Regions from separate parts of the Paenibacillus pabuli genome, predicted to be linked through region 4. Evidence: riboswitches for the same ligand, from Rfam matches in the RefSeq annotation. Region 4 holds a riboswitch; each other region holds the start of a gene.

Evidence for each region. A riboswitch is a leader RNA that binds a small molecule or an ion and turns the genes downstream of it on or off. The one in region 4 is predicted to bind cyclic di-AMP.
Region 1: another riboswitch for cyclic di-AMP. It lies ahead of ABGV42_RS30475 (ubiquitin-like domain-containing protein); the one in region 4 lies ahead of ABGV42_RS10700 (C40 family peptidase).
Region 2: another riboswitch for cyclic di-AMP. It lies ahead of ABGV42_RS03035 (3D domain-containing protein); the one in region 4 lies ahead of ABGV42_RS10700 (C40 family peptidase).
Region 3: another riboswitch for cyclic di-AMP. It lies ahead of ABGV42_RS30865 (C40 family peptidase); the one in region 4 lies ahead of ABGV42_RS10700 (C40 family peptidase).

The regions. Positions count from the first base shown of each region.
Region 1 covers NZ_JBDOIO010000005.1:833,663-841,763, forward strand. Annotated here, with positions in the region: gene rsmI (16S rRNA (cytidine(1402)-2'-O)-methyltransferase) at 1-129, shown strand, start outside; gene ABGV42_RS30460 (AbrB/MazE/SpoVT family DNA-binding domain-containing protein) at 410-664, opposite strand; gene ABGV42_RS30465 (HD domain-containing protein) at 983-2,260, shown strand; gene ABGV42_RS30470 (TatD family hydrolase) at 2,571-3,341, shown strand; cyclic di-AMP (ydaO/yuaA leader) riboswitch at 3,584-3,837, shown strand; gene ABGV42_RS30475 (ubiquitin-like domain-containing protein) at 4,110-5,294, shown strand; gene rnmV (ribonuclease M5) at 5,447-5,992, shown strand; gene rsmA (16S rRNA (adenine(1518)-N(6)/adenine(1519)-N(6))-dimethyltransferase RsmA) at 5,997-6,899, shown strand; gene yabG (sporulation peptidase YabG) at 6,958-7,854, shown strand; gene veg (biofilm formation stimulator Veg) at 8,008-8,101, shown strand, end outside.
Region 2 covers NZ_JBDOIO010000003.1:153,580-161,680, reverse strand. Annotated here, with positions in the region: gene ABGV42_RS03075 (molybdopterin molybdotransferase MoeA) at 1-1,254, opposite strand, end outside; gene ABGV42_RS03070 (HNH endonuclease) at 1,422-1,712, shown strand; gene ABGV42_RS03065 (DUF4247 domain-containing protein) at 1,848-2,582, opposite strand; gene ABGV42_RS03060 (DUF4178 domain-containing protein) at 2,594-3,100, opposite strand; gene ABGV42_RS03055 (DUF350 domain-containing protein) at 3,124-3,525, opposite strand; gene ABGV42_RS03050 (PspA/IM30 family protein) at 3,622-4,293, opposite strand; gene ABGV42_RS03045 (hypothetical protein) at 4,417-4,758, opposite strand; gene ABGV42_RS03040 (polysaccharide deacetylase family protein) at 4,910-5,701, shown strand; gene ABGV42_RS03035 (3D domain-containing protein) at 5,832-6,509, opposite strand; cyclic di-AMP (ydaO/yuaA leader) riboswitch at 6,512-6,711, opposite strand; gene ABGV42_RS03030 (amino acid ABC transporter ATP-binding protein) at 6,974-7,699, opposite strand; gene ABGV42_RS03025 (ABC transporter substrate-binding protein/permease) at 7,686-8,101, opposite strand, start outside.
Region 3 covers NZ_JBDOIO010000005.1:913,546-921,646, forward strand. Annotated here, with positions in the region: gene ABGV42_RS30840 (hypothetical protein) at 1-148, opposite strand, end outside; gene ABGV42_RS30845 (DUF3139 domain-containing protein) at 219-551, shown strand; gene ABGV42_RS30850 (hypothetical protein) at 1,192-1,443, opposite strand; gene ABGV42_RS30855 (c-type cytochrome) at 2,113-2,469, opposite strand; gene ABGV42_RS30860 (GNAT family N-acetyltransferase) at 2,623-3,114, opposite strand; gene ABGV42_RS30865 (C40 family peptidase) at 3,426-3,896, opposite strand; cyclic di-AMP (ydaO/yuaA leader) riboswitch at 3,900-4,037, opposite strand; gene ABGV42_RS30870 (hypothetical protein) at 4,298-5,140, opposite strand; gene ABGV42_RS30875 (M1 family metallopeptidase) at 5,151-7,142, opposite strand; gene ABGV42_RS30880 (YwhD family protein) at 7,244-7,747, shown strand; gene ABGV42_RS30885 (transglycosylase domain-containing protein) at 7,932-8,101, opposite strand, start outside.
Region 4 covers NZ_JBDOIO010000003.1:1,960,625-1,968,725, reverse strand. Annotated here, with positions in the region: gene ABGV42_RS10730 (glycosyltransferase family 4 protein) at 1-1,062, shown strand, start outside; gene ABGV42_RS10725 (YkvI family membrane protein) at 1,170-2,228, opposite strand; gene ABGV42_RS10720 (xanthine phosphoribosyltransferase) at 2,433-3,014, shown strand; gene ABGV42_RS10715 (hypothetical protein) at 3,111-3,440, shown strand; gene ABGV42_RS10710 (hypothetical protein) at 3,559-3,777, shown strand; gene ABGV42_RS10705 (carboxymuconolactone decarboxylase family protein) at 3,902-4,231, shown strand; gene ABGV42_RS10700 (C40 family peptidase) at 4,311-4,775, opposite strand; cyclic di-AMP (ydaO/yuaA leader) riboswitch at 4,781-4,912, opposite strand; tRNA gene ABGV42_RS10695 (tRNA-Leu) at 5,273-5,357, shown strand; gene ABGV42_RS10690 (alkaline phosphatase family protein) at 5,532-7,124, shown strand; gene ABGV42_RS10685 (X2-like carbohydrate binding domain-containing protein) at 7,711-8,101, shown strand, end outside.

The DNA.
Region 1 (8,101 bases), on a different contig from region 4:
CAGCAGTTGTCTTTGGAAGACCACGTCAGCCATTATGAAGGCGAAGGACTTAATCGCAAAGATGCGATGAAAAAAACAGCAGCAGACCGAGGATTAACAAAACGTGATGTATATAACGCGCTAATCTAATCCTTTGGGTGAATCAAACATACAGATTAATAGGGGAACATAACCTGAAAAGTTTCTTATTGGAAACATTAGCGAAATATTAAAAGTCCGAGGCGGTGCAAAAAAATGTTTTCCATTTTTCACCGCTTTCCTAGTCATGGCATGAACTGCATCATGGTTGGCCCGATTGGGAGAACAAAAAAAAGACCTTCCAACGGTGGGGTTCACACCGGGAAGGCAAGTAAGGAATATAAAAAGGTTAGAATTAACAATTCAATAAGTCCATTATACCTGAAACTTTTTATTTTGTCACAGGTGCAGGGATTTCGGAAATACATTCGTTACATACAATTTTACCTTTGAAGTATGTTACGTTCTCAGCGTTCCCACAGAAGATACAAGCTGGCTCGTATTTTTTCAACATGATGCGTTCACCGTCAACATAGATTTCCAGAGCATCTTTTTCACCGATACCCAGTGTACGGCGCAATTCGATTGGAATAACTACCCGTCCCAGTTCGTCTACTTTTCTAACAATACCTGTTGATTTCATCATTATAATCAGTGCTCCTCTCAGCTACTTATCATTGTCATTATTCGACATTATTTTATGTTTTATGATACTCATCATACCAACGATTCCCAAAACAGTCAACCTTAAAATTAGCTTAAAATTAAGGCGGTTTTTGATAAGATTAAGGGTGGCAAGGGGTTAGGAGCAATTTTTCATATTTAAACATCAATGGCAGCTTTGTCGATTTGGAAAACATTAAAAGTGCTTTATTCGACAAAATTCGTCATTATATGTCGAATAATTGGGCTAGATAAGGCCAAATGCGACAAACGCAATTCAAATACAAAGGAGCGAAGCGACATGGAACAGCGTTTAACGGAAGAGAAAGTGTTTAAAGATCCGGTACATAATTATATTCATGTGCAAGATCCGATTATATGGCAGTTAATTAATACACCAGAGTTTCAGCGCTTGCGGCGTATCCGTCAGTTGGGAACATCCTATCTGACTTTTCACGGTGCTGAACACAGCCGATTCTCACACTCATTGGGCGTTTACGAAATAACACGCAAAATTATCTCTCAATTTGAAAGAAGTCAGTACTCCGATTGGCCTAAAGAAGAAAAAGTGGTTGCTCTCTGCGCTGCATTATTGCATGACCTGGGTCACGGGCCGTTCTCTCACTCCATTGAGGAAGCCTTCGACATGCATCATGAAGACTGGACCTGCCGAATTATCCTTGGGGATACCGAAGTGGGGGCGATCCTGAGACGGTATGCTCCCGATTTCCCAGAGAAGGTGGCATCTGTTATTCAAAAAACATATGAAAAGCCGATCGTTGTAAATTTGGTCACTAGCCCGCTTGATGCAGACCGGATGGACTATTTGCTTCGGGATGCTTACTTTACAGGTGTAAACTACGGAACGATCGACCTTGACCGCATCCTGCGAATGCTTCGTCCATATCACGGCAGAATTGTAGTCAAGGAATCGGGAATGCATGCGGTGGAAGACTATTTGATGTCACGTTACCAGATGTACTGGCAGATTTACTTCCATCCGGTGACCCGAAGCTCCGAAATTATCCTGAGACAAATATTTAAGCGTGCGAAAGAGCTGGTGAAGCAGGGATTCCATTTCCGTTTCATGCTGGAGCCGTTACCGCAGCTGTTTGATGGTGTGCTCTCTGTTGATGAATATTTGCAATTGGATGAGGCGTTGGTACAGACAGCATTCATGCAGTGGCGCAAAGAGAACGATTCTGTTCTGAGCGAGTTATGCGAACGTTTTATCGATCGCAGGTTGTATAAGTATGTAGAGGTTGAACAGATCGATGTGGAAACGATTGAAGAAATTCGGGTTGCCTTTGCCAGAGCGGGTCTTAACCCCGAATATGATCTGGAAATTGATTTTCCGACGGATCTTCCGTATGATGTTTTTCGTCCGGATGAATCGACAGATAAACAGATTCTGCTGCTGGATAGACAGGACAAGCTGCATGAATTGTCCGAGGTTTCGGACATCGTTCGTTCGATCAGCGGAATACATCGTGGTAAGCACCATCTGTACTATCCGCAAAACAAGGTGGACGCCATCATTCACGAGCTGCCATCTCATATTCGCCCCTACTTTTCATGATCATGAAATGTGCAATCAAGAGCAAATTTTTTACAAATTAGCTATGAAAGAAAGAGTTTCTAATTCGAGATATTACCATGATACAGTAATCTGCTTTAATGGAGAGTATATGTAGATCGACATAATTTTGTAATCCACACTTTTTTTGAAGAAGTTGAGATCACGAGGGCGCCTATATATAGTAGAAATTAAATCTGCTAATTCCACATCTTGTACTCTGGAAAATCAAATGTGATGATAAAATCTGTGATTTTTATATGATTTTGATTGGGATAGAAAACAGTTATTCGACAGGAAGGGAGAAATACACATGATGTTATTCGACACTCATACACACTTGGATGCACCGCAATTCGACGAGGACCGCGAGGAGATGATTCAGCGCGCTGTAGACGCCGGGGTTGGCTGCATGATCAATGTCGGTTTCAATCGGGAGACCATTCCATCCACGATGAAACTTGCCGAAACGTATGATTTTATTTATGCTGCTGTAGGCTGGCATCCTCAGGATGCGATTACGATGCAGGAGGGTGATCTCGAGTGGATTGCGTCTCTGTGCAAACATGAAAAGGTTGTTGCCATAGGCGAGATTGGTCTGGATTATTATTGGGACACTTCTCCCAAGGATGTTCAGCATCGTGTCCTGAGACAACAGATCGGACTAGCTCGTGAACTTAACATGCCGATTGTCATTCATAATCGCGACGCTCATGAGGATATTGTCAAAATTTTGCGCGAGGAAAAAGCTGGAGAAGTCGGGGGTGTGATGCACTCGTTCTCTGGAAGCTGGGAAACGGCAAAACTCTGTCTGGATCTAGGGTTCCATCTATCCTTCGGGGGACCAATCACGTTCAAAAACGCCAAGCAGCCAAAAGAGGTACTGGCGAAGGTGCCAATGGACCGATTTTTCATCGAAACAGACTCCCCATATCTGACACCACATCCTTATCGTGGAAAACGAAATGAAACAGCGCATGTACGTCTGGTTGCAGAGGCAGCTGCGGAAATTAAAGGCATTCCGGTAGAGGAAATTGCTGCAATAACGACCAAAAATGCCATGGAACGATTTGGGATTCGTTAAAAAACGAAGCAAATGCGGTGAAAAAGAGAGGTAGACGGAGCGAATTTGCTTTTTGATCCAAATAAATGAAGAATATTACAATATTTTAACCAAATATTTAGAAAAACGTACTTGAACAACGCTTTACAACATGCATCGAAACAGGATATCATCTTTTCAGTGAATTGTTGTGCGGAAAATTGGACAGATGTTCGGGGGATGAACAAAGGGACACTTTCCGATGACACAACAATACTTTTCATGAACCGATCTCGCTGAGTCTCCGTTAACGGAGAGCGGGGGAACCAATAGGGCTTAAACATCAGTGAAAGCAGCTGATGCGCATCATTCGCTGACCCAAAAGCAGCGAATGCCTTTGCGAAGCACTATTTGATTTCTTCTTTGGGTCTCGGGGTGAATTCAAGGGCATCCGCCATGAGCGGGTGACCGGAGATAGGGCGGCTCTCTTTCGCCCGAACCCGACAGCTAACCTCGCAAGCGGAAAAAGAGAGGCAACCTCGTGCATGAATTTCCGATATTCAAAATCATTCGGAAAGCCACGAAAGAGTTCCTCTTAGACTCTTTCTTTGGCTTTTTTGTTTTTGAATAAAAGAAATACGGTCATCATACGGTAAGTATTCAGGTGGTGACATCATGTTGCGAAGAGTGGTTCATGATGCAGAACCGGTCAATGGGATATGGACCTGTTTTGTAGAAAATTTGGTATAGTCGCGTCAAAGACATCATGCATTAACTTTAGACGGCGAGGCTATGAAGGAGGACGGAGAAGTGGGCACATTCCAACCAGAAGAGACCCATGAGTCACGATCATCCAGTAAGTCTTACGCGTTGCGGTGGAAGCATGAGAACTTGCGTCAAATGGCACTGATCGCTATTTTCTCAATCGCGCTTACAATCATGATCTTGTTAGTCGTTTACGGTCAAGCCGGGAAACAAATTTCGCTGGTTATCGATGGCAAAGCTCAAGCGGTAGAGACTCGTACAGGAATGCTTCAAGAAATGCTGGAGGAGCAATCAATCACAGTCAGCCCTCATGATGAGGTATCCATGCCTTTGAACGGGGCAATCGCAGATGGAGACCGCATTGTTATTGAGCGGGCCGTTCCAGTCAATATTACGGCAGACGGAAACACCAAGACTCTGTATACAACCGATTCATCGGTAGAAGATGCAATTCAGAAATCTGGAATTGAGGTTGCCAGTGAGGATAAGGTTTATCCAGCGCTCGCAACACCAATCAAGGCAGATATGAAAATTCGCGTAGTGCGTGTAACAAAGCGTACAGTGGAAGTGGAACAGCCGATTGCGTACAAAGTAGTCAAAACGGCTGATCCTAGCTTGTACAAAGGTGACAATCGTGTCATCGTAAACGGTAAAGAAGGTACACTTGTACAACATATCGAAAAGGTGTTTCAGGATGGAGAGCTAGTCTCCAAAAAAATGGTGGGCAAATCGGTATCGACCAATCGTGTCGATAAAGTAATTGCTGTTGGAACCAAAGCGAAACCTGTTGTGAAGGAGCCGGTGATTCAGACGGTATCGGCCCAAACATCCACAGCAAAGAAAGAAACGACAACGAACTCGAAGAAAACCGCTGCATCAGGCAGCAAAGTCATTACCGTCTCAGGCACTTCTTTTAAATATTCCAAAGTACTTAAAAATGTATCGATGACCGCTTACTCTTCTGAGGAACCTGGCATTGGCACAAAAACAGCTTCCGGTACCCGGGTAACTGAAGGACGGACCATTGCGGTTGATCCCAAAGTGATTCCGATCGGCTGGTGGGTGTACATTGAGGGCCTCGGCTTCCGTCGTGCGGAAGATACTGGCGGCGCCATTAAAGGCAACAAAATCGATGTGTATTATGACAGTGTGAAGCATGCCCTGAACTTCGGACGTAAGAAAGGCAAGACGGTATATGTCATCGGTCCGGTTAAGCCGGAAGCGAACTAAAATCGTTTTACTTTGAAATGGGAATGCTATAAAATATAAGCATGAATGAATCATGCGGAATATGCGGCGGTGGAGTCTGAACAGGCTCACCGCCGTTTGGCAGAGAAGAGGATATTCCTCTTCTTTTTGCGTTAGAAAGGAAGAAATGGAACATGATAAAAGAAGTCATTGTCGTAGAAGGACGCGACGATACCGTCGCCATCCGGCGGGCTGTTGAGGCTGACACAATAGAAACGGGTGGATCTGCCATCAACCAGCGAATTCTGAAGCGAATTGCACTTGCGCAGGAGAGACGGGGTGTGATTGTTCTTACGGACCCGGATCATGCGGGTGAGCGGATTCGCAAAATTATTGCAAACAAGGTCCCAGGCTGCAAGCATGCTTTTATTCCCGAAGCAGATGCAACGCGCAAAGGGGATATCGGGGTTGAGAATGCCTCACCTGAGGCAATTCGTCATGCGCTGGCGCGTGTGCATACCTCGTATGAGGGTGTACCGAGCCTGATTGATTGGGAGGACTTGATTGCAGCAGGACTGATTGTGCACCCGCAGGCAGCCGCAAGGCGTATGGAGATGGGGAATCTGCTGGGCATAGGTTATTGTAACGGAAAGCAGTTCCACAAGCGGCTGGGCGTATTCCAGATCAGCCGGGAAGAGTTCTCTGCAGCATTATCGCAAATTGAACGTGAAGGATTGTGAGCGTATGAAAGGCATGGATGAGACTTTAGAAATTGCAACACCTAAGCGAACGAAAGAAATTATTCAAAGGCACGGATTCTCATTTAAAAAAAGTTTGGGTCAGAACTTTCTGATTGATCAGAATATATTGAATAAAATTGTAAATGCTGCCGATCTGGACGAGTCCAAGGGTGCACTCGAAATCGGTCCGGGGATCGGGGCACTTACGGAGAGACTGGCCCGGGTAGCCGGCCCTGTAACAGCTGTGGAAATCGATCAACGTCTACTGCCTATCCTTGGTGAAGTCATGGAACCATATCCTAACGTTCGGGTACAGCATGGTGATGTGCTGAAGCTGGACTTGGCGGGGCTTTTCCGTACAGACTTTGCTAGTGTAAATAAGGTGAGTGTTGTAGCCAATCTGCCGTATTATGTAACGACTCCTATTATGATGAAACTGCTGGAAGAAAAACTGCCGGTAGACAGCATTGTCGTCATGATCCAGAAGGAAGTAGCAGAACGAATGGCAGCTGCACCGGGCTCGAAGGACTACGGAAGTCTGAGCATTGCAGTCCAATACTACAGTGTGCCTGAATTGGTCTGCATTGTGCCGCCAACCGTATTCATTCCGCAACCGAATGTAGAATCAGCCGTCATCAAGCTCAAGGTTCGTGAACAGCCCCCTGTCGAAGTACCGAGTGAAGCGCATTTTTTCGAAGTGGTACAAGCCTCATTCGCCCAACGGAGAAAAACCATCTCGAACAATCTGAAAGCCCGCTTCTTCACGAAGGAAAATCGGGAGCAGGCCGACCAGTTGCTGGAGCAGGCTGGCATTCAGCCGTCCAGACGGGGTGAGACACTTAGTTTGCAGGAATATGCGACCCTAAGCACTGTAATGTGGGACGCAGGAGTTCGTGCCGGTCTGTAAATTCGGATGAACCAAACCGGGTCCTTGCCCATACGATGGGGTAGAGGTGATTATGTTGATGAATATCGGAGACTTGGTCGTTCGTAAGTCATACGGTGGAGACGTGACTTTTCGGGTGGAAGGCCTCCAGTTGGATAGCGCGGTCATTAAAGGGACCGAATTCCGGCTGCTTGCCGACTCCCCCGTGGACGATTTGATACAGGTTCCTTATGAACCGCAGAGTGCCAAGACCAGGCAGGCACATGTAAAAGCGCATCAGACACTCTCCAGGCTGCAGCAGAACCGGATTGAACAGGCAGAACGTAACCGTGAAGGCCTAGCACAGGACTGGTCTGCACAGCGGGAGCCGGCTTACTTTGAAATGCCAGGCAAGGTACTTCATTTGGATGGAGATCCAAATTACCTGAAAAAAAGCATGAGTCTCTATGAGCAGCTTCGTGTTCCAGCAGAGGGTCAATATGTCCATGAGTCAGCCATGGCCGATGCCCTGTATCGTCTTCTTCCCAAAGTGCAGCCTGACATTGTAGTCATTACGGGCCATGATGGAGTGCTGAAGACCCGTCAGCCTTACGACTTATACAGTCTCGGGAGTTACAAAAATTCACAAAATTTTGTAGCAGCGATCCAGGTTGCAAGACAATATGAACGTCATCTGGATGCGCTTACGATAGTTGCAGGAGCATGTCAGTCCCATTTTGAGGCACTACTGCGGGCAGGTGCGAACTTTGCCAGTTCACCAGGCCGAATTCTGATTCATGCTCTTGATCCGGTATATGTGGCAGCCAAGGCAGCCTTTACTTCCGTTAGGGAAACGGTGAATATGAATGATATTTTGCATAACACCATAAGTGGCAGCCAGGGTGTCGGTGGTGTCGAAACACGCGGCAGCTATCGCGTTGGTCTGCCTGGTTTGAATGATTTATCTACGCTAAAAGTGAACCCGTCAGCTGTCTAATGCAGGTCATTTAAAGTCCCGAATTGGGGCTTTTTTCATTTGCAAAAAAATTCATTGACAGCAACTTTTCCATGCTGATATAATATTTAGTTTTGATTTGACATTGACTGTAAATTCAGGTATAATGGACAAGAAAAGAGGTGGTCGTCGACAATGGCTAAAAATACGCTGTTGGATATCAAACGCAATCTCGACGCTCATATAGGTCAAAAAATTATGTTGCGGGCTAATGGTGGCCGCCGTAAGA
Region 2 (8,101 bases), 1.8 Mb from region 4:
ACTTGGCAGCTTAAGAATGCGAACCTGTTCTCCTGCAGCAATCCCTTTCTGATCAGGTGGGATGATGATCAAGCAATCGCTGTCCTTGATGGTAATCATGACGCTGGACTCATCCACTCGTGACGCAGCAGGCATCGCATATACCCGGCCATTCCGGATCTCCGTGCGCCCCCGTACAAATCGCGTAAAATTGTTTACTTTTGTATATTCTTGATCCAGGATTGCTGTCCACTCTTCCAAGTAAGGGCGGGCATCGTTTTGCATCATGCGTATGGTCGGCCTTACAAACAGTCCGAATCCAACAAAACAGGCTCCTGGGTTACCGGATAGTGCAAATAGCAACTTATCACTCACAACCGCGGCTGTCGTAACACTTCCTGGACGCATTGTCACTTTATTAAACAGCATCTCCATGTTGCCTTCCCGTACCAGATCACCCATAATGTCATAATCGCCGACCGATACGCCGCCTGTGGTGACGACGATATCGTTATGCTCCACTGCTTCTGTCAGTTTTGCACGAGCAGTATCCACATCATCCGCAATGGACCCGTACATCACAGGTTCGCCCCCTGCCTCAACAACTAAGGATCGGAGCATATGACTGTTGCTGTTACGAATTCGTCCCGGCTGCAGCGGCTCATCCACCTCCAGCAATTCCGTTCCCGTTGCAAAAATAGCAACTCTCGGACGCCGAAAGACCGGTACATCTGCCACGCCAAAAGTAGCCAGAACGGATTGCTCTCCAGCCTGGATGATCGTTCCGGCTTCAAGCAGCAGCTGACCTTCCCGAACTTCCAGTCCAATTGGCGTTACATTGGCATTCGGCTGGATATGGCGTTTCAATGCAATCCATTGTTCTCCATCCTGTTCCCTGCTTTCAGTCATCTCCAGCATAACAACGGCATCTGCCCCTTCGGGCACTTGTGCACCTGTCATGATTCTGGCCGTGGTGCCTGGAACGATGGGTAGGTTCGACGTATATCCGCATGGAATTTCATCAACGACTCGCAGCCAGATCTGTTGATCGCTGGACGCATGAGTCGTATCACTGCTGATAATCGCGTAGCCATCCATACCCGATCTTCGGAAGAAAGGATATGGATGGGGAGCATAAATCGTTTCTGCGAGCGTTCGTCCATGCGCTGATTCCAGGGTTACTTTTTCAATTGAAGCTTTAGTAACATGAGGTGATATTTTGGCCTGAGCAGCTTCGACCTGCACGGCTGTACGATTAAATTTGGGGCTTGTCATGTCATCTGAGTGTGTGTTGATCTTCAAAATGGAAAGAACCTCCTTGGGACAAAACTTGTTTAAGAAAGTGTAGCGTGAAAGCTGGGGTGTGACAAGTAGTCGCCCTCGCGGGTAACATGAAACTGTGAACTTGTGCCCATAATAGGGATGAGAACGGAGGAATCGTCTTGAGTAACCGATGCGAATTATGTGGTAGAGAGCCTGTGGAGACAACAGTTCACCATCTCACCCCCAAAGAAATGGGCGGAACGTTCATGCCTACCGCCGATCTATGTATCCCCTGTCATAAACAAATCCATTCGTTGTTTACCAACCAGGATATCATCAGTCTGAATTTAACAGAACTTCAGGCACTGCGAGAGCATGAACGAATGGCCCCTTTTGTTCGCTGGATTCGCAAACAGCCACCTTCCACCATTCCCCGGACGCGCAAATCCAATCACGTTCGCAGATCTTAATTAAATCTAATTCAATCTATACATCCTAATATATATCAAAAAGAACAGCCGCAAGGTGAGCTTTCGCATGGCAGGGTTCATTCTGCCTTACCTTGTGGCTGTTCTCTTGAATTGTTCAGGCAGACAAACTCATCGTTACCTTCGCCTCATGATTCGTCCGCCGCCTACCCTTGTCTTGGGTTTCTTATAAGAGCTCTTTGGTGAATTGAACAATCCACCACTCTTATTACGTTCGACCGTACCTGTGCTCGGTTCCTTTTTACGGCTAAACAAACCTCCGCCTGAACCTACACTTGTATCGGTGTCTCCTCCCCGCCGGGTGATGGACCCTTTTCGGTCAACCGTAATTGGCGGAGCAGCTTTTTTGTCATTGCTTGTTGGTGCACGATAAGTACCTTGATTCGGTTTGTACGTATCACGATCGGTGTACCCTCTGTACTTTCCGTACCCGCTACCGCCAAAAGAATCAAACAAATTCCCAATAAGCGTTGCAGTCAAATACCCTTGTAAAAAAGAAGAATCATAATTCTGGCGTACATATTCCTTGGAATCCACTTCAATTAAGGTGTCTTCCTTCTTGTTCGGGTCTTGCTGCAAATGATAATACTGGTCCTGATACACCAGGAACATCCGCTCTTCATTTTCCGCCGAGATCTGATCCGGTTTGCGCTGTTCGGATAACTCCTGGGCGACTTCCGGAACAGTACGGTCGGCAGCCCGATACACATAGGATGTCGTATTGCCACTGCCACTTACAGACTCAAGCGGATAAGTGTCCTGAACGGAAGGCATCCCGCACGCGGACAACAGGGACATGACAAGGCTGAGGACCAGCATTAATTTTAATCCAAGTGCCATGCGCTTTTTCATTGGAACCTCTCCTAGCTCGAACGAATCACTTTGATATCCGCAGGAAGAATGGACTCACCTTCATACAGAGTAAATCTTCTGTCTTGCCATTCCACACGCAGAAGCATGTTATCATCAGACTGGTACTGCCAAACCAATTGCTCTCCAGCCTGACCATAAGGTGTCCTGCCCGCAGTAGAAACCATTCCTCCATATTCTTCCTCCAGATGATATGCGCGTCCATCCAGATCAAGTAAGGTGGGTACTTCGTCTGGTGCGTCAAGACGGCCATCAATTGGTGTATAGAGGGCATAACGTGTCAATTCTCTTTCTTCTACATGCAGATGTCTAAATGTTGTTCCGTCCTGCAGTGTTAATACCACCGCTTTTCGCGCACGATGCTGCACCCGACCGACGACTTCATACGTTACGAGAGAGACTTCACAGATATCCCCAGGTTCAAGTTCCAGCATGGTTTTCTCTGCTCGTGGTGGTTCGGGTTTGGCTAGTATTCCTTTAATCCGTTTCCATACACTCATACCCATTACTCCCGTTCGTTATCTTATAAACAAGCTGCAATAATTAATGCGCCCACGATGTGCAAAGCACCGGAGAACAAGCCGTACCCTGTCTTTCCTTGCTGAATTCCTGTGTCCAAATCCAGATTGGCCCACGTGCGAATCATAAAATGCACAACGCTTTCCAGAATAAGCAGGATGACAAACGAAACAACGGATACAAGTAATGCTTCACCCAGATGACCCGCTGTCGAAATCGAAGTGGCAAGCACATACCCTTGAGCAAACAGCTTCATGACCATCCGTGTCGTAACCGCCATGTTCCCTGCCTTAACTTCCGCAAAATCCTTATACTTCGTAAACAATGAATCCACATACATCAAAACAAAAAGCAAAACCGAACCAGATAATGTCCAGACCAGCATCGCCAAAATGTTCAAATACATTTACACAGCCCCCACTTATCAACATGAACCGCATTTAAAAGCGAAGGAGAAACGCTGTCTCTCCTCCGCTGGTGAACCCTGCGTAAGATGCAAGGTTTAGTTTTTATTTTCGTACTGCTTCATGAGTGCCGCCAGTTCATCCTCAACGGCCTGATCCTTGCCGATTTTTTCGAACTCTTCATCAAGTGATTTTCCTTTGGACGACATCTCGTTGCTCGCTTCTGCCTGTGCTTCCATTTGCATCATTTTTTCTTCCATACGCTTCATGCCTGCACTGGCTGTGTCGGAACTGAACCCATTTAGGGCTTTGTTGATTTCGGTTTGTGCTTTAGCTGCGTTGTAGCGCGCTACCAGCGTTTCACGTTTGTTTTTCATTTGTGTCAATTGCTTGCGCATTTCATCCAGCTTGCCGCGCAGATTGTCTGCCGAAGCCTTGTTTTGATCATAGCTTGTTTTGTATTCCGCCATTTTTACTTCGGCAGCTTTTTTCTCTTCCAGAGCCCGGCGCGCCAGATCCATATTCTGTGCACGTGCTGCGGTATGAGCTTGCTCCTCACGCTTCTTCACCAATGCTTCCTGTTCTTCGAACAGCTGCTTGAATTTTTTCTCAATCGCGATTTGTTGAGCAACAGCCTTCTCGGCATCTTCCAGATCTTCCTGCATATCACGGATATATTGATCCGTCATTTTGATTGGATCTTCTGCCTTGTCAATAATGGCATTAATGTTAGACATCGTTAAATCACGCAAACGTTTGAAAATGGACATTATGGTATTCCTCCTAGTCGATATTACATCTTGTATATAATCATACATACGTGGTAACCTTCAACCCGTTTCAATTTTACCAAAAAAAATCATAAAACACGATTCGAAGCCACCCAAAATCTACTATTTTACATCTTTCGTCCGGCTTAAATGATCATCGAGCAGCTTTTCTGCCGTCAGTACGATCTCATCGATCTGCATACGCGTAATGGCGTCAAAATGAATACCCATAATAACGGTGACGGTCACCTTGAGAGAATTCGCAGCCTTTCGTGCCAGACGCTCACATAATTCTTGTTCCTTGTGCCCAGGAATATGGACTGCAGTTCCCACCACGCGTTCTCTTTCGGGATAAAAGGTCGCCACAGCTCCTATATGAGCTTTCCCACCCGTGACCAAAAATATCTGATCTTCTCCAGCTTCAATGACCTGCAAACGAACCGACTTCAAATCATAAGTATTCATCCTAATCCACCTGTCCTTTGTGTGTATATGTAATGGTGGAATTATGAGTGTTATCGGTCAGATTGGACAATGAAACTTCTCACACTATGCATAATGAACCATCACCCCGGGCATACCAAAGAGAACGCCATTTGACAAAGGAGGCTATATCATGCGTATTCGCCTCATCGCATTCGCCATGTTGATCCTTGTTTTTCTAAGCGGAAGCTATACTTCTGGGCAGCTGCTGGCTAAACCCGTTCCAGAGAGTACGCCTGCTGCAAAGCCTGACCTATCTGAAGATGAACAGCTGACGCTCGGTCAGCTAAGGCAGAAATATGCTGATACTTTCAAAACCAATGGACCTTCAACCCGACAGGTGGCATTGACTTTTGATGATGTGCCTGATCCGCGCTTCACACCGCAGGTACTGGATATTTTGAAGAAATATAATGTAAAAGCGACTTTTTTTATTGTTGGCAACCGAGCTGAGAAACATCCTGACCTCGTCAGACGGATCGTTAGGGAAGGTCACATTGTTGGAAACCATAGTTACAACCATCCTGAATTCAGTAAGCTGTCTTTAAATGCTTTTCGCAAACAAATTCTACATACCGGTGACATTATTCGTAAACTGACCGGGTACACACCGAAAATGATTCGTCCTCCATACGGAGACATTAATGAGAAACAGCTGCAATGGGCCGCAAGACAACAATACAGTATTGTTAACTGGAATGTGGATTCGCTGGATTGGAAAGGCCTAAGCAAAGAGCAGGTTAAGCAAAATGTTTTATCTGCAGTCAAGCCAGGCTCCATCATTCTTCAACATGCGGGAGGCGGCGTGGGTTCAAATCTGTCCGGTACCATTGGGGCACTTCCGGAGATTATTGATGAACTGCGGTGCAGGGGCTTCAATCTGGTGACTCTGGACGAAATGCTGCAATTGCCGAAGAGCAAATAATACAGGGCATAGTGGATAGTAAACACATCTTAATCATGAAACTAACAATCTTATTTTTTGTTAAAAACAAAGGGTACCCTTATTTCACGTTAAACGTGTCATAAAGGCACCCTTTTATTGGCGATGATACTTATTTTAAAATATAAAGTTCAACATCCTGAAAACCAAAAGTGCTCACAGACTTCTGACTTCCAGGAATGAAAATATCAATCCGTTTGCCTTTGATCGCCCCGCCGACATCACGTGCAGTAGCCACAAATGCCTGCTTAGGCAGCCCCGGATGGGAGTGACCTGTAACAAGAACCTTCGTCCCCAGTGGGATCACACTCGGATCTACTGCGATCGTGCCGAGTTCAAGCGGATTACCGAAGTAATCTACAGCACCCCATCCACCATTTTCAGAAGCGGCCGAAGAGTATGCTGTTGCTTTCACTTCAACAGCCTTACTGTAATCAAACGTTTTGCCCCAAGCTTGAACGACTTTCTCGTCAGCATTCACATCAAGGCTAGCTGTCGTGATCGCCTTTGCTTCGGAAGAGCTCTTGGCAGCTGGAGCAGCCGAGGCCGTATTTGTTGTTTTTCCTGGGATCGTAATTTTCAAACCACCATAAATGTTGTAAGGCGAAATATCATGGTTAGCTTTGATAAGTGTGCTCAGTCCAACCCCATATTTTTTCGACAAGGTGTAGAAGGTATCCCCCTCTTTGGCCACGTGAACAGAATCAGCGTGAGCTGGAACGGCCTGAATGAGCATTGCTGCTGTCAGCAGGGCTGCTGCTGTTTTGGCTATTGTTCTCTTCTTAATCATGGTCTTCCTCCCTCATTGTGCCTGCGAAGTTAGTTGTCGGATTCGGATGGAGGAAACCACCCTATAGGTTGCTGTTACATGCGTATTGCGTTATGTACCCCTAATTCACCCCAAGCAGCGTGCGTATCGATCTTCCCCTTCACGGCCTGCATCATTACATCCTCCGCACTTCCTCCTCAGGAAGTTTCGGCAGGAACAATATATCACAATTCTGTAACCAGGGTCCGTAGTAAATGTTACCAACTGTTTTAAACAACTCATTATACAGCTTTAATAATAAGGATTTTTTCAAAATCTGGAGTGACTATGCAGCTTTGGAACAATGACAGAAACGTTACTTTTAAGACAGTGGATACTTATCCACACAAAAAAACAACCCTGCTAACCATAAAGTTAACAAGGCTGTTTGATTTCGTTTTTGTTAGTCCATCCAATATGATTAACTGGCTGATCATGTTCAACGATTATGACAAAACTTTACCGAGGAAGTCACGCGTACGTGGATGCTTAGGCTGACCAAATACTTCATCAGGTGTCCCCTCTTCCACGATTACCCCGCCATCCATAAAGATGATGCGATCTCCAACTTCACGGGCAAAGCCCATCTCGTGGGTAACGATAACCATAGTCATGCCGCCTTCAGCCAGGCGCTTCATCACGTCGAGTACTTCACCGACCATTTCAGGGTCAAGTGCAGAGGTTGGCTCGTCAAACAGCATCACATGCGGCTGCATCGCAAGGGCTCTCGCTATGGCAATCCGCTGCTTCTGTCCACCAGACAGCTGACTCGGATAAGCATCCTTTTTCTCCAATAACCCAACGGTTTTGAGCAAGTCTGCTGCGATCTGCTTCGCTTCCTGTTCAGACTGCTTTTTGACCTTAATTGGGGCAATGGTAATGTTTTGCTCCACGGTTTTATGCGGAAACAGATTAAAGTGCTGGAACACCATCCCCATTTTTTCCCGAGTTGCATTAATGTTGTGTTTGCGGTCCGTGATGGATACCCCTTCGAAATTAATCTCACCGGAAGTAGGCTGCTCCAACAGGTTCAGACAGCGCAGGAATGTACTTTTACCCGATCCTGAAGGACCAATCACGACAACGACCTCGCCCTTGCCAATTGAGACATCTATGCCTTTAAGTACTTCGTTTTTGTCGTAGGATTTGTGTAATTGTCTAACGTCTATCACTTGCACTCAACTTCCTTTCCAGTCGACCCAGCAGCTTGGACAAAATGAATGTCAATACAAAGTATATAGCTGCTGCAATAAGGAACGGATTCATTCCTTGGTACGTAATGTTTTTGACTACACTTGCCTGATACATGATATCAACCATACCAATGACCGAGATAATGGAAGATTCCTTGATGATGGTTACGAATTCATTACCGATGGCAGGCAGCACTGCTTTGAAAGCCTGTGGCAAAATAATAAATCTCATTGCGGCGCCTCTACCCATCCCAAGCGAACGGGCTGCTTCGAGTTGACCGCGGTCAACCCCTTGAATTCCCGCACGGAAGATTTCTGCAAGGTAAGCACCACTGTTGATGGAAAGTGTTAAGATACCCGCCTGAAGAGGCGAGAACGTAA
Region 3 (8,101 bases), on a different contig from region 4:
TGTGACTATATAACACGTCACCAGGTGTTACTGAAAAATTACTCCCAGGATAATTTGCGGTTGCTGCACTTGCATTCATCGGGAAAGCAAATACAATTAAAGTGATTGATAACAATAGTGAAAGGGATAAACTAACCGTTCTTTTCATATAATCTCTCAGTCCTTTAATTTGGAATTTTATTTCAATATAAGAATATCATAAGAAAGAAGGAAAATAAATGAAAAAAATCTTTTTAATAACTTTCGGCTTAGTTATTTTAGTATCTTTGCTTCTTATTCTATTTGTTAATCTAGAAAAGAAACAATTAAAGACTGAAGTAAATAACTATTTACTTCAAAACGGTTATAAAACTTCTGATATAGCTTCAATTAATACGTTTTTCGGAAGAATGCCTTTTTTCTCTGCTAGAGTTGTATTTAAGGATGAAGAAAATGTTGAATATTTTTATTTGAAAGATTCAGGTGAAATTAAACAGTTTAGTACACCCCTCGTAAATGGATCGAGAAATTATAACGATAAAGACCAAGATTTTAAGCATTTGGAACAATAAATAGCACACCTATTTCGTAATTAGTACAAGATGTGTTATCAAACTAGAGAGTTGAACAAAAAAGACCGACGAGTGGTAATATCCCCTTTAAGTAGACACTTAAAAAAACCTCCATGTTATCATGGGGGTTCAAGTGACACTTGGAGGGGATATTTTTATGGCGAAAATGTGAAGTGGAAATAAAGTTGTAGACCGGAATCATTGATCTTACGCGATTTTTGTTTTGAGTAATCGTCAGCTTTTGAAAAAATAAGTTATAGACTGAACATTAAAATGAGACAGCGCCAGACCAAGACTGAAAAATAAAGTCTTAGACCGCACTGTCTCATTAAGCTAACGTTTCCCGTTAGCTTAACAAGAAAAGCAAGTCACATCTATTGAAGTTCAAGAAGATCTAAATTATCGCGAACGAGGATCGTTTTGTCTCTATAGTCCCAATGTCCGATCAAGTTAGGAAGCTTTGTCAAATTGTAATCTTTATTCCATGCCAACAAGTTATGGGTGCCTTTGAGCGTCTCGCGCTTCTTGTTTGGGATGACACCCGCAATACGCTCTTCATAACGCTTCCAGATTCGTTCCTCCTAAACTGACAACGGCGTCAACAGTACGAAAATCTTGTCTGCAGCAGCAAAACTTGGCTCTACCACGACCTGAACACACCTTCTACGATCCACGAATCGAAACCGATGATTTCTCTGAGTCGGCGGTCTCGCTCATCCTCCGGTGCCTTTACACCATATTCATTCGATTGATGATCCCAGAAAATATCGTCTAGGTCGTAATGGGGGATTCGAAGCTTATCACTTTCATTATCATAGTTGAATAAAATGAATTTATACAACTCCCGAGGAAATTCCACCAGGGAACGTTTCTCATTAAAGAAATCTTTCAAATATAAATCCCCATCCTCTGGTTTTTCTTTGAAAAAGTTACTCACATTACTTCTTATACATGACTCTATATAAGCATTATCAATACCGCTCCTATTGTTACCTGTCAAATCCTCAAATAGACTCCCCTGATCATCTCTATAGAATATTTCCATGAATCCATATGAATTTACGTCCTCAAAAATAGTCATCACAGAGTAGATCAAAGGCTTTATCCTCCAGTTCCCCTTGAGACTCTGATGATACAAGTTCAAGGCACTCCTTTGGATACTCTGTGCGGCACACAATATAATACTTTTTCATAATTTGTCCTTTTGAATTTATTCGTCTATACCTTCATCATTTTAAATTTTAGATACCTAACGATCATGTTTACAAGGAAAGGAATGGACAACATCAATATTGCAAATAATTCATCTCCCCAATTTGGAATAGAGCTTGAGAACAACGTGTAGGCCAGCATCCAAAACAGAGCAAGACGAACTAATAGCCCCAACAAATTTCTCTTAGGATAAAGCTTACATAATAAAACAGGTTAATATTTAAAAACTACTTTATCAAGATATAAACAGTCATTTTTTAGTGGCTGTTTTTTTCATGATATGACGAAGAGGCCCGAACCATTCCCGAGAGGGAAGGCAGGGGCCTCTTTGCTGTGTATCTCATGATCCTTATTTCTTCTCAGCCAGCCACATCGCGATATTGGCAATTTCCTCGTCCTTCAGTTTGTCCTTGAAGGATGGCATGCCACCTTTACCTTTGACAATCGTAGAGTAGATTTTCTCCAGATCATCCTTGCTGCCGATGTTTGCTAGAGCAGGTCCTACGCCACCTTGGAGCTGATCTCCGTGACAGGAAATACAATTGGCTTTGACCAGTGCTTCAGCCTGTCCGGCATCCATTGTCACTTCCGGCATGGTTGGTTTGGCTTCTTCAGCCACTTCTTCTTTCCCTGGAAGCGTAAACATTAAAACAATAGCCAAAGCGCATGCTGCAAAAAATACCCCGCTCATGATCCATTTGTGCATCCCTTATGTCCCCTCCAGAATGAAAGATCATCTAAATTGAAACTGTCCATATCATTATAACGGAACCTGTTATGACATCATAGCATTTTGTGGTAATTTTTTGAACTAATCACATAAACGGGTATGAAATTTTCTGTATTGCGGGTCTGAAGGTTAACGAGGTCCCTCATATACCATGCAATAAAAAGGCTTCAAGCCGCTCGGTGTCTGTCGTTCATAGGTATCCTGGGTAACAAATCCGGCCTTGAGGTAAACTCGAATGGCTCGTGCATTCCAAGTGAGCACTTCGAGATCGATCTCATGGGTAGGGTTCCGCCGAATGGCTTCCTTCACGATCGCAGAGACGAAGGCAGTGCCCTGCCCTTGACCACACTGTTCGGGATGCATGCCAAGCCCGATCCGTGTCACACCTTCGAGCGGAAAGAATTGAGCAAATCCGCAGAGCTGATCCTGCTCTCCGAGTACAACCGCATATTGCTCTTGGCGAAGCTGCTTATCGCCGAATTCAACTTCCAGCGCCTTCATCTGTTCCCAGGGCAGCCAGCTATAGATGTTGTAGGGTGGTTCATATGTCCAGCTGCAGATCAATTCTGCATGTTCTTCTTGCATCGGCACAACGTGAAACGTTACAGAAGCTTCATCCATACCACTGCACGCTCCTTTCATTGTGAACAAGCTACTTTAGTCATACGCTGAGGGTCTATCACATATGTCATTTCATATTTAATCCTGATTTCACTCTACAAAAGAGGAGGGCATTTGGCAAGGTTTAGCTCCCTGAAAAAAAAGTGAAACAAAAGATCGGGGAATTCCGTTTATATTATAGTAGGATGGGTAAAAACATCATAAGGGCATGGACGAACAAGCACAAAAAAACCGCCGGATACATTCCTGCGGAGAATGTACCGGGCAGTTGATTTATGCTTCGTTACAGTATGATGTTGCTCAGCTTGTCCCTAGTCGAGGGCCAGTGACTCATATGCGTCCGTGCTCATAATCCGTTTAGCGCCAACATAGCGGTTGGCCCAGTAGTTCTCACTCAAAGAACTGATGGTAACCCCTTTGGAAGACGAGGAGTGTGCAAACTTCCCTTCCCCCACGAAGATGCCTACGTGTGAAACCCCTTTACCCGTTGTATTGAAGAATACCAGATCGCCTGGTCTCATTTCCATGCGAGATACGGAGTCGCCCATGTCGAATTGGGAACTGGATTGACGAGCCAAATCGATGCCCAGCTTTTCGAATACATACCGTGTGAATCCAGAGCAGTCAAAGCCGTTAAGCGTTGTTCCACCACTTTTGTATGTAGTTCCCATTGCTGAATCAATTACTTTATCCATTTTTGAATCTGCGAATGCGCTGCCTGCTCCAAGCGATAGAGCGAATGTTAAGCTAAGTACAGCTGCTGTTAATTTCTTTTTGAACAAGAGATATACCCCTTCCAACGCCTGCGAGGTTAGCTTAAGGATTCGGTTGAAGGTCCCCTATGATCCCTCTGTAGCAAGATCAATTCACCCATAACTGGTTCCCCCGCTTCCCAGGTGCCAGGAATTTGGCTATGCTAGTTGTGCACCTGCGAAATCAAGAAATGACGATTTAATTTTAAGTAGTTACAATTCATAAGTTAAAGATTACAAAGTTGTTACTAAAAACTCACTGCGATTATTGTAACAGAGGAGTAAAGCTTTGGCAACGTTTAACAAGAAAATTAGCAAAAAAAACCTCGACCTTTGACGGGGAAAGGTCGAGGTTTGCTTTTGTGAAGCGTAAACATGGACACGAGTTTACACGAAGATGGTAACAATTTTTAGGTGGATCATTACACTTTTTAACCTTTGGAAGACTTGGACTGCCACAGACGAAAATGAGCGCATATCTTCCAAATATCTAGTAAACATCTGGCGAGCGGATAGGTTTGTTGCAGGATCAGACCCATTAGGCCCGTCAAGAGCCAAGACGCAGAGGTGAAGGCCCCGAAGATGAGCAGATGGATTGCTCCCAAAACCAACGCGATCCCAATGACAGAAACGATATGACGCAAGGCAAGAAATAGAGCGTGAAATGTACCACGGATCCCGCCCTGACCCTCTGGGGCTCCCGCCCCAAACTGCATATAGAGCAAGGCATGGTGTATAATCCATCCATATACGATCCATCCAGCGACATATGGAATGCCTGGCAGCAGCAGCTGCAGCGAATGGAATCCATCGAGAAAGATGCCATACAACTTGGGGACAAGCCAGTACGCAGGCAGCAGCAATAACAGTGTTTTAATGAAATGAAGCAGCAGCATCGGTTTCCACAGTGCCTTGATCCCGCGTATAAAAGGAATACGCTCTTCCGTATGATTGAAGTGTTGTAATGAATAGATCAGCCCTGCCTGGATGAGAGGAGTGATCAGCATGCGGAGCAGGAGCATGGCCCCCAGTATCCATAGATAGCGATGAACCTCGGGATGTGTAGACAGACTCAGCTGGCTTTCCATTTTGAATAAAATTGTACTAAGCTCCCCGGCGTCAGGTTCCGGATAGCGCAGCAGCAAGGGAACGACAGCCGATTGCACCATTCTATAGATGAAGTAACCCCACACCAGCTGATAGAGAAACAAAAGTGCCGCAATGAACATATGCTGACGAACGAGAAACCAGCCCTCACGTATTTTTGCTTTCACTGTCTCCACCTCACCATGACAGACCTCCGAATATAGCTTCTATAAGTTTGGTTACACTCATGCTCCAGCGGAACTTGGACGGCTCATACAGACCCGCCTTCAAAAAGTTGTTCATATGACGGTTCTCCAGTACAACGGTATATAACGGATCGGTCATTGCCCAGGATACAGGCGAGCTGTAAGTTAACTTGTACGTAATTCGACCGTTACTGCCATCCCATTCCTTGGCGACAATGTGTCCATCTTCAAAAACAATGCGAACGGGCACCTTCTCGTAGTCGCTGCCTTTCTTCAATAATGTTACCGATGACTCGTACAATGTCTGACCGTCTTTTTCTACAGGCTTGACCTGGATATTCTCCACGGCGAAGTCGGCCATGCCGTCCCCATATACATATTGATTAAAATAATCAGACCAGGACGTACGGGTCACCTGTTCCACGACCTTTTGAAAATCAGTCGAAGTGGGATGTTTGAACCGATATTTTTTTACATAGGTTGAAAGAATGCGTTCCATCGTTTTTGCGCCCACTTGTTGTTCGATGCCCAGCAGCACAAGCTTGCCCCTGGTATAGACATTGGCTGCATAATGATTCTGGGAATCAAACTTCCAGGACTCCTGTGTAAGTGAGGCGGGAGAAGTAATTAAGCCGGATTGAACCGGAAGGTTGGGGATAAGTCCGTATTCCTGCTCCATCAGTTTGTCTTCTGCGTAAGAGGTGAACCCTTCATCCAGCCAGGCCTCCTCAAATTCATTGCTGGCAACCATGCCGTAGAAGTACTGATGTCCGATCTCGTGCACAACCGTGCGTTCCAGATCGTAACCTGGCGTAGTGTCGTCGGCACCGAAGGCTGTAACTAAAGTAGGATACTCCATGCCGCCTGCTCCATTGCCCATTTTCGGGGGAACAACAATGGAGAGTGTGGAATACGGGTACGGACCAAACCACTTGCTGTAATTGGAAAGAGCTGCTTTGGCCGCATAGAAGTAACGTTCCTTCAGATCCTGGTGGGCCGGATCCAGATAGAGCTTGATTCGTACGCCTGGAACATTGGGAGCCGAGAAGGGTTCCTCCGCATAAACAAAGTCGGGTGAGGCTGCCCAGGCGAAATCATGCACATCGTCAGCATAGAATTGATAGATCTTCTCGCCGTTTTTTATAACAGCCTGCTTCGTTGGAAACCCGGTCGCGGCGACTTTGTATGTTTCCGGTACCCGAATACGCACACTATAGATGCCAAAATCAGCATAAAACTCGGAATTCCCGTGGTACTGATGCAGATTCCAGCCCTCAGCCGTACGTCCTCGCACGCCTGCAGGCTCATATACACTGAGTTTAGGGAACCATTGTCCCGCCATAACGAAGTTTTCAGCGGTTCCCATACGGGCAAAGATTTTGGGCAGCTTGACCTCAAACCGGGTGTGCAGTGTAATGGTTTCCCCGCCCTTGACTGGCTTGGGCAATCTTACTTTGATGAGCGTTTTGTCTTTCATGTTTCCATCATCCGGCTGTACATACTGCATCCGGTGCAGGAGAGAGAGTCCGTCCTCTGTTTTCATCTCCGTAATATTCATGGAGCCGTACCCGTCCGTTGGCATCACATCACCGCGAAGCTTTCCTCCGGATTCCTTCATAAATGTCGTATCACTAGAAGAAAATGCATTGGGGTATAGGTGGAAATAAAGTTCGCTGACTGTTTTTTTACCCGGATGGGTCCAGGTAAGTGTCTGAGTTCCCTCTAGAACATTGCCGTCCACCAGCTTCACGTCCATGTGATATTCCACCACGCGGTTGCTGAACACCTCAGCAGTAGGTGTCTGCACGCTTTCTGGAGGTGCCGGAGTTTGGACCTTAGCCGGAGGCTTGCCCAATTCCGGGGCGAGCGTTGGCAAGTCGGATGTCGTAGAGCGAGTGTGATCCAGAGTGATCCATATGGCTCCGGTAAACACACACAGGGCTAGAATTGCAGTGAGCCAGCTCTTGGCGCGTAGTGGAATCATCGTTAAATACCTCCCGTTGACAAGCATCTACAGCATGTATATGTTTGCAATGGGGCGATTATTAGTTAAAATATTTGTATCAACCCTTGGAGGCTATAAATATGGATCAAAACGAGCAAAACGGCAAAAAACAGATTGCCTTGAATATCGTAAGTGCCAAAAGCAAACACAAAGGTTTCGGTGCAGGCTCCATTGATCTGAACAACCTGTCGCCCGTCATTATCGATAATGGCGAGGCAAAGATTGATATTGGCGCCATGCATGCGAAGAGCAAGGTAGAACGTGGAATTAAGTTTTCGACGAATCGGGAAGACGTACCTAACGGTCGCCAGGTATGGCTGGTTTGGGTAGCTGTGGATCGTACGGAACAGGGACAATTGTACGGCGGTGCAACGGCATGCGAGATGTGGATCGATACCGAGGCAAAACGGGGATGGAAACTGCTGGCTGACCATGTGAACCGGATGGATTATGCAATGAAGCGCCGCTTCATGCTGGATGAGCTTGGACCGGAGGATCGAGCAGCTCTCAAGAAGCTGTTGGTTACACACAATGAAGAGTGGTGGAATGCTTCTCCGGATGAACTGAAAGAAGCACTCTCCTGATTAAAGCAATTATGCTGTTTCACTCAGAAAGAACATGAAAAGCCCCGAAACCGAATTGATCGGATCGGGGCTTTTGGCTTGTCAATTGGTCAGAGGGTTGAGGTATAGTTGTACACAGACGATCTGAAAAAAAGCCTGAGGTAATTCAATTACAGTGACGTAATTAAGTCGTTACGTATTTGCGTCATTCCACCCACCAACGCTTAAAGTCTCTCCACCACGAATGCTTCTCTTCCTGGATTCCTTCTTGATTTTGTACTTCACGACTTCCATCATTCTTCTTGGAATCAGTATTGTCCGTTGTCCCGCTACAGGTTTCCGTAGGTTCTGTGCCGTCTATGAAGACTTCAAGCC
Region 4 (8,101 bases):
ATGCAGGAGAGGTTTACGTCTCCGAGGTGGGAGATGGACCTGTTCTCACTGCCGAAGCGAATTCGCAACAAGGGCAGGGAGGACGTGCAGTTCGAAACGTTCGATTGGACCAGGTATCAGGAAAGTCCAGTCGTTCAAAAATATATGCAGACATACCGTGATTACTTATGGTGGACGAAGCTGCGGATTCAGAAGCCTTATGATTTAATTCATGCTCACCATCCCATTGCAGGTCTTGCCATGAAGAGTGTATTTCCAGATACACCACTCATTCAAACCATACACTCCAGTTATGAGCGTGAGTTGATTCTGAATGGACGAATTGAGCCAGGTGGTCTGGATCATCAGTTTCTGATTGCCATTTACGGCGAACTGGAGCATCAGGCAGAGCGGTTGTTAACCGTCTCCGATTCATTTAGACGGTATTTGACTCCCTATGTGAATCGGCCTGACGTCATTGGTATCATTCCGAACGGATTTGATGAGAAACGCTTCAAACCCATCCCCCATGACAATGCCGTCCCGCAACTGGTTACGGTATGCCGGCTTGTTCCGGCCAAAGGACTGGATATTTTGTTCAAAGCCTGCGCGGAACTTAAGGGGCGGGGACATGACTATGTTCTGCATATTATCGGGGATGGCCCGATTCGGCCTGATTTGGAAGAGCTGGCTCAGCGTCTGGGGATTTATAACGAGACTATTTTTTATGGATACACCCTGCATCCGGAAGAGTTCATGCCATTTTTCGATATCTTCGTACTTCCTTCCCGTGCAGAGGCGTTTGGTTCCGTATTTGCCGAAGCAGCACTGAGTTGTCTTGCGCTCATAGGTACCGACGTAGGCGGAATCCCCGAACAGATTGAGAACGGCAGCAACGGGCTGCTCGTTCCCCCTGAGGATCCATCCGCACTTGCTGAGGCGTTGGAGAAGGTCATGCTGGATCCTTCGTATCGTTACGAACTTGCACGCTCAGCGTGTGAGAAAGCCAAGACGCACTATTCGTTGGGCAGATCGGTTAATGAACTGAAAAAACTGTACCTGCAATACGCTAGCAAGGCCTAGATACATCCCTAAAATGAAAGAGAAGAAGCCGCTGTGAGAACAGCGGCTTTTGGCTTTAGATAAAATACGTATTGAAATATCAATCGTTTTCAAACCTTTGTTACAACTTACAAGTTTTTGTGCCTTGCGCGAAAGCTGCCCCAGCGGTCGATCACCAATCTTCCGGCCCAGACTAGGGCAAGACTACCAAAGATCGGATAGAGAATGGATAGAAGAGAACTGAATCCAAACTGGCTGAGTGAGTAGCACAGCAGCATAATGGTTAATGTAATTAATCTGGGGTGTACTTGTAAGTGCTGACCCAGCTGAAGGGTCATGCCATAGATATCTGCGACGAATGTTGTGAATATTTCCATAAAAATTAGAGTTACATACACGGATTGCACAGCGAATCCGAGTTGGAAGGCGATGCTCCCCATTGGAATTTCGAATTGCATGATGCCCGGCATCTGGGCTGACATGGCGAAGTGGGCCGCAAGCAGCATGAAGCCTACGCCGATTCCGCCGAGTACACCGCCCCATTTCAGCACGTTACGATCTCGGATCTGATTGCCTACTGGCACCAGAACGGCTTGGGCCAAAACGAGATTGAAGGATGAGTACAATAGTGGAGACAGCCACACCTGTACAGGATGAGTATCAGTAGTCAGCGTAATGAACCGTAAGGCACCGGGATGGTGTATGGTGCTTGTAATCATAAGTATGGACAACAGGAGCATCATGGGAACCACGATACTATTCATTTGCAATATGGCTTTGATGCCTCGTCCCAGAAGCAGGTACGTTCCCACAATCGTAATAATCAAACCAGTCTGGTAATGCAGTCCAAGATGCTCCACGAAGACAGAGCCTGCTCCGGCAAGCATTACACTGTTTACACCAATGAGAATCAGTAGCGTTATCCAGGTAATCCACTTTCCAGCTTTGTGCCCAAATAGGTGCTTGTTCAGGTCCTCGTAAGAGCGGGAGCCGGTATCATGGGCGATGAGCATCATTTTGGTGCCCAGCCAGACAAATAGTATGGTCGATAAGCCGATGGTGATGGTGGCCCATTTGCCATACTGGGTAAAAAACTGCAATATTTCCTGCCCTGTCGCGAAGCCTGCTCCTACAACCGTTCCGATGTATGTGAATGCGATCTGCAGCACCCGGAATGCCTGTTTCATGCGTTTCCCCTCTCAGGCCCCATAATTGTTTGGACATGCGGGTGCCATGGTACAAGGTATGCTTGACTCTGGTAACTCATGACAATTGGAAGGAGCTTTGCGTCTTCAGAATCGGTCAATGATGGAGGAAAGGCGATTTCGCTTGAACTGACAGCCTCATCTATGATACTTTTACCTCATAGGATAGGCTTGGGAGGTCAAATCATGGAAGTACTAAAACAACGAATTTTACAAGAAGGCGTAGTCATCTCGGATCAGGTGCTGAAGCTGGACGGATTATTAAACCATCAGATTGATCCTGCACTGACGATGGAGATGGGCCGCGAGTTTGCCGCTCGCTTTCGAGAAAGTGGAGTGACCCGGGTCATTACCGTGGAGTCTTCAGGGATTCCGGTTGCTTTTGCCGCAGCTCATGAGCTGGGGGTGCCGCTCGTATTTGCCCGTCGAAAAAAGACGCTTCTGGCAGATCCCGATGCCTACTGTGAACGCGTACCTTCCTTTACCAAAGGGATCGTAACCGATATTATGGTATCCCGCGAATACATTCATGAGAACGACCGTATTTTGTTCATAGATGATATTATCGCCAACGGAGATGCTGCTCGCGGTGTCATCAAAATCATTGAACGTTCGGGCGCGGAACTCGTCGGATTCGGTGTCGTGGTCGAGAAATGTTTTCAGGCCGGAGCACGCACGATCCGTGAGCAGGGAATTCCGGTGGAAGCCTTGGTGCGCATTCGTTCACTGAATGATGGAACCGTGCAATTCGACGATAACCAAATGTGACAGTTTAAAGGAAAAAGCCTATTTTTTGAACAATGCCTTTGCATGACCGCGGATTTCATTTATAATGGGGTTATGTTAGGGAGAGGAGGCAACACCATGGGGAACCAACCGGCATCAGAACAATTTTTTATTGAAAAGCTGGCGGAGTCGAAAGTTCATTTTGAACGTGCCCTGGATTGTAAACATACGGAATTCGATGACCTTTATCCCTATATGATTGAACATCCTCAATTTTTCTGGTACAAACGCTATGTTGCCTGGTCAGAGTTGCTGACCATTGTAGGCTTGTGTGAAGAGTTGTCCTTCGCTTGGAAAGAACAATTTACACCGCATCAAGTGGAGTACCTTGAAGAACGTGTGATGTCCGCCAAAGTGCTTGATTTTTGGTTCGAGAAGAACGACAGCAAAGAGCACGCGCAGCGGTAACTTTCAGTCGGGACATTTTTCGAATGACATAACAGTCCAATACAGTCACGTGAGACCTAAATGACTTTTCATTTAGGTCTCTTTTTGTAAATAATTTTGGAACATAGGAGCCATAGACATGATTAGTGATGCAGAACTGGATGCACTGCGCTTATCGGGTGAAAAAGTAAGAGTGATACGGGATGGTTTGGAATCCAACGATGTAACCGGGATTGTCGTTGCATGGGATGGGGAACAGGTGCTTATCCGTCGCCAGAACAGACGTGTGGTCAAGCTGGATCGTAGCTATCGCTATCAGCTTTTTAGCGAACCACGTCAAAGTCCGGTTGATGAATAGAATCCTTTGGAGACTGATGCATGGAATTACCATGGATGGTTTGGCATAATCCAACCACTCGGGAGAGAAGATAGGTACAGCGAGAATTCGTAAACTTTTCAGCCGAGAGGATGTGCGGGTAGCCATGACATTGATGAATGATAAGGTTCATGCCTATAAGGATCAGATTGGAGAATTAAGAGATGTGTTGCCTGGTGTGGTCAAAGCGTACCACGAATTTACCGGGGAATGTTTTCAGTCAGGTGCGATTGATGCCAAAACGAAGCAGCTGATTGCCCTCGGCATCGGATTGTTTGCCAATAACGAGGTATGTACGTTTTACCACGTGGAAGAGGCACGAGCGAAGGGAGCAACCGATCAGGAGATTATGGAGACGGTTGCCGTAGCCGGAGCGGTAGGCGGCGGTCACGCGCTGTCTCAAGGTGCAATGCGTGTGCAAAAAGCATTACACTAGGTTGTTCCTGTAAGCGAGTTTGAATAACAAGACAGCAAAACAGGCTCTGGAATAATCCAGAGCCTGTTTCTTATGCAATTTATATTTTTCCAAGCATTTTGTTATACATAAACTGTCCAGTTACACGGCGTGCTGTTACATAGCGGTCATTGAAGTATGGGTTCGACAATTTGGTGATGCTGACACCCTTACTGCTAGAAGCATGAGCGAATTGTCCGCCCCCGATGTATACGCCTGTGTGCGAAATGCCACTGCCTGAAGTGTTGAAGAATACCAGATCACCTGTGCGCAGATTGGCTTTGGATACCGGGGTACCTGCCTTGGCTTGTTGCTGTGAAGTACGTGGTAATTCAATGCTATATTTTTCGAAAATATATCTCATAAATCCAGAGCAATCAAACCCGGCCAGCGTCGTGCCGCCCCACTTGTAAGGTATACCAGTCATGTTGTTAACAACGGTGTTGATACTGCTTGCCTCAGTGCTTGCTGCACCAGATGTAAATAGAACGGCTGCGCCAAAAATAGAAATGATCAGTTTTTTCAAAATCGATGTTCTCCCTTCGATGCCTACGGAGTTAGCTAAGGGTTCGGTAGAAGGTTCCCTATATTTCCTATGTATAAGAATAATTCACCCAAAATGGTTCCCCCGTTTTCAAACATGAAACTCGGCAAATGAATAATTAATATTTTGTAACCTTTTGAAACTATATTGCATAAATGCGTAATTGTCAAACGTTTCTTACTCCTTCAATGTTAACGGAATTCAAGACTTTTTGCAGAAAGTAGTAGTTCTACATGTTTATTTATGATGACAAAAACGTAATTTGTGTTTCAACAGCAATCAAACTGGACAAATAAGTAAATTGGAGAGATAGAGGAGAGCAAGTTTCATTTTGAACAGGAAAAGTCAGTTCTCGACCGGATCTTAAACTTCCGGCTGTCATTCTTCTTTAATAATTAAATTAAGTGTTGACTCGTTGGATTCCACATGATATATTATTTCTTGTCGCCGCGATAGATTATCTCGGAGATATACCATATGCGGTCGTGGCGGAATTGGCAGACGCGCACGGTTCAGGTCCGTGTGGGCTAACCCCCCGTGGAGGTTCGAGTCCTCTCGACCGCATCATTTTATTAACAATAGGTTTCTGATCTGCTTTTCTGGCAGATTGGGAACCTTTTTGTTTTTCAAACAAAATACTAGAGTTGCAGTTTGTCCAATGAGAAAGAATGGCAAAATAAACCTCGAATAACCCCAAGATTTTCAAGACAGAATGTACATAAATGGGGTGAATTATCTATGAGGAAAAAAGGGATTCGGATATTGCTTTCGATCTTGTTATTGGACATGCTTATCGGATGTCAGAGCTCGAAACCTAAAGAACAGGATTTGATGCGGATAAATTCCGCTAATGGTGAAAATACGAAAAAAGTCATTTTCCTGATGGTGGATTCTTTAATGTATCAGGCGATCGACCAAGGAATCAGCAAGCAGGAGCTTCCTGCCTTACAATTCCTGATCGAACACGGACAATATTATAAAAACCTGGTCAGTTCTTTTCCCACGATGTCCGTCACGATCGACAGCTCATTGCTTACCGGAGCGTATTCGGACCTTCACCGTGTACCGGGTCTGACTTGGTATTCTGCGGACAACAAGAAAATGATCATGTACGGAACCGGACCGACGGAAGTGCTCAAACACGGAGTTAATCCGGTGTTGACGGATGCTCTGGTCCATTTAAACGGGAGTCATTTGAACAGGAATTTACCCACAATCTATGAGGACCTAGCCCGGCAAGGATTAAAGTCGGGTTCGATCAACGGCCTGATATACAGGGGGACGTCAGATCAAAAGTTGTCGATCCCTCGTTGGGTTCAAATAGCAGCTTCTTTACCAAAAGAGATTGATGTGAAAGGGCCGGACTTACTGTCCCTGGGTGCATTGTCTAATCCGTTTCAAGATATTAAAGATTTGCCGGATGGCTTAACGAATCGAATGGGCATTCATAATGATTTTGCTATTGAAGCCGTAAAATATTTGGTTCAATCCAATAAATTGCCGGATTTTTTGTTTGTCTATTTACCGGATTTAGACCGGGAGTTACATAAGAAAGGCCCCACGGGACTTCGTGGGGTCAAGGAGTTGGATCAGCAGCTTCAATCCGTATTGCAAGCATTCGGTTCTCCGGAAAAAGCTGTGCAAGATGCCATCTTTATCATTGCTGGTGACAGCGGAATGACCCGTATTCTGCCTGCAGATCAAAATCCCGTCATTGATCTGTCCTCTTTGCTCGGAGATGCCCAAATTATGCGTCCGGGTGATGCTGTATCGAAGGAGACTGAACTCATTCTTGCTGTCAATGAAACGATGGCCTATGTATATTCATTGAAAACAGATCGTTCCCTTAGAGATACAGCAAACTTGTTAAAGGATGATCCACGCATTGATTTTATTTCTTGGAAAGAAAAGGAGTGGAATTACGCAATTCAGGGATCAACAGGCAAACAGATCAAATTTAAATCAGGAGGTAACCTAACCGATGTATACAACCAATCCTGGACGGTCGAACAGAACGAAGAAGTACTGGACTTAAGTTTAAACAAGGCTAAACATGCATTGAAATACGATGAGTATCCAGATGTTCTGAAACGGTTGTCAAGCGCGCTTCGTTCACACCAAGGTGAATTTTTGGTTGTCACGGCCAAACCGGGATATGAATTTACCAGCGGCAGTTCACCAACGCACAAGGCCGGAGGGGGCCACGGGTCCATTCGTAAAAAAGAATCGCTTGTTCCCTTGATTATCAGTGGAACAGATCAAAAGCCTGAATATTTACGAATCGTGGATTTAAAAGATTATTTGCTTAACCTTTTAATAAAAAAGACTTAAAGCAAGAAAAAGTGCATTGATGAGTAAACTGTTTGAGTAGTTTGTTCAAGAGATTCGAAGCTTGGGCAAGGACCAGGGGTTTGGCACTTTTTACAAAAACGACCTCGCTTCTACAGTCAATCGGTAGAGTGCAACTTGCCGACCACACGGGTGCGATACCAGAGGAGCCAGCTTGATATTTGCTTTGTGACTTCGGATCGCTGACTTTCGGAATGACTGTTTTGATCATGAGACCACCGGTATCTTAGATACCGGTGGTCTGTTTGCGTTTAATAAAGCTGTGCTTTAGAACATCTTTCGAACAGGCGACATCTTCTGCCGCCAGTCAATGTTGCTTAATCTGCGACGTCTGTGGAAGCCCTAGGACATCCATTCCGATTTTCTTTAGATACAGATCCATTGCCATATGGAGAAATGCCTGTTCTATGGCTGTTGTACCCCTGCTTTCAAGGTGAAATGTACGCAAAATTCCGAATTGTACCTATCTTGAAAATAGTACATCCACTATTCTTTTCTCGTAAGGAAAGCGCTACCATTATGGATTTAATTTCACTATTTCAGAGGGGGTAGGGATGATTTGAAACGAATGGGTAAAAGGATGGCGATGGCTCTTCTGGTGTTCATCATTGCAGCAGTTCAGTTTGGTTTTACAGGAACCAAAGGTCGTGTGGTTGAAGCGGCGGCAGATACAACATTGGCCGAGAAACCGTACATGGGCTGGAGCAGCTACAGTATGCAGGTGTATGACCCTTCCGTAAAATGGACATCCGCGGAGAGCATCAAGAAGCAATCGGATGCCATGCGAGAGAAGTTACAGGCCCATGGCTATGAATATATCAACATTGATGCGGGATGGAACGGAGATAATGATGAATACGGAAGACCGATTCCTAACAAAGAGCTGTACCCGAACGGATTCCAGGAGGTCATTGATTATGTTCATAACAATGGTCAGAAGATCGGAATCTATTTGATTC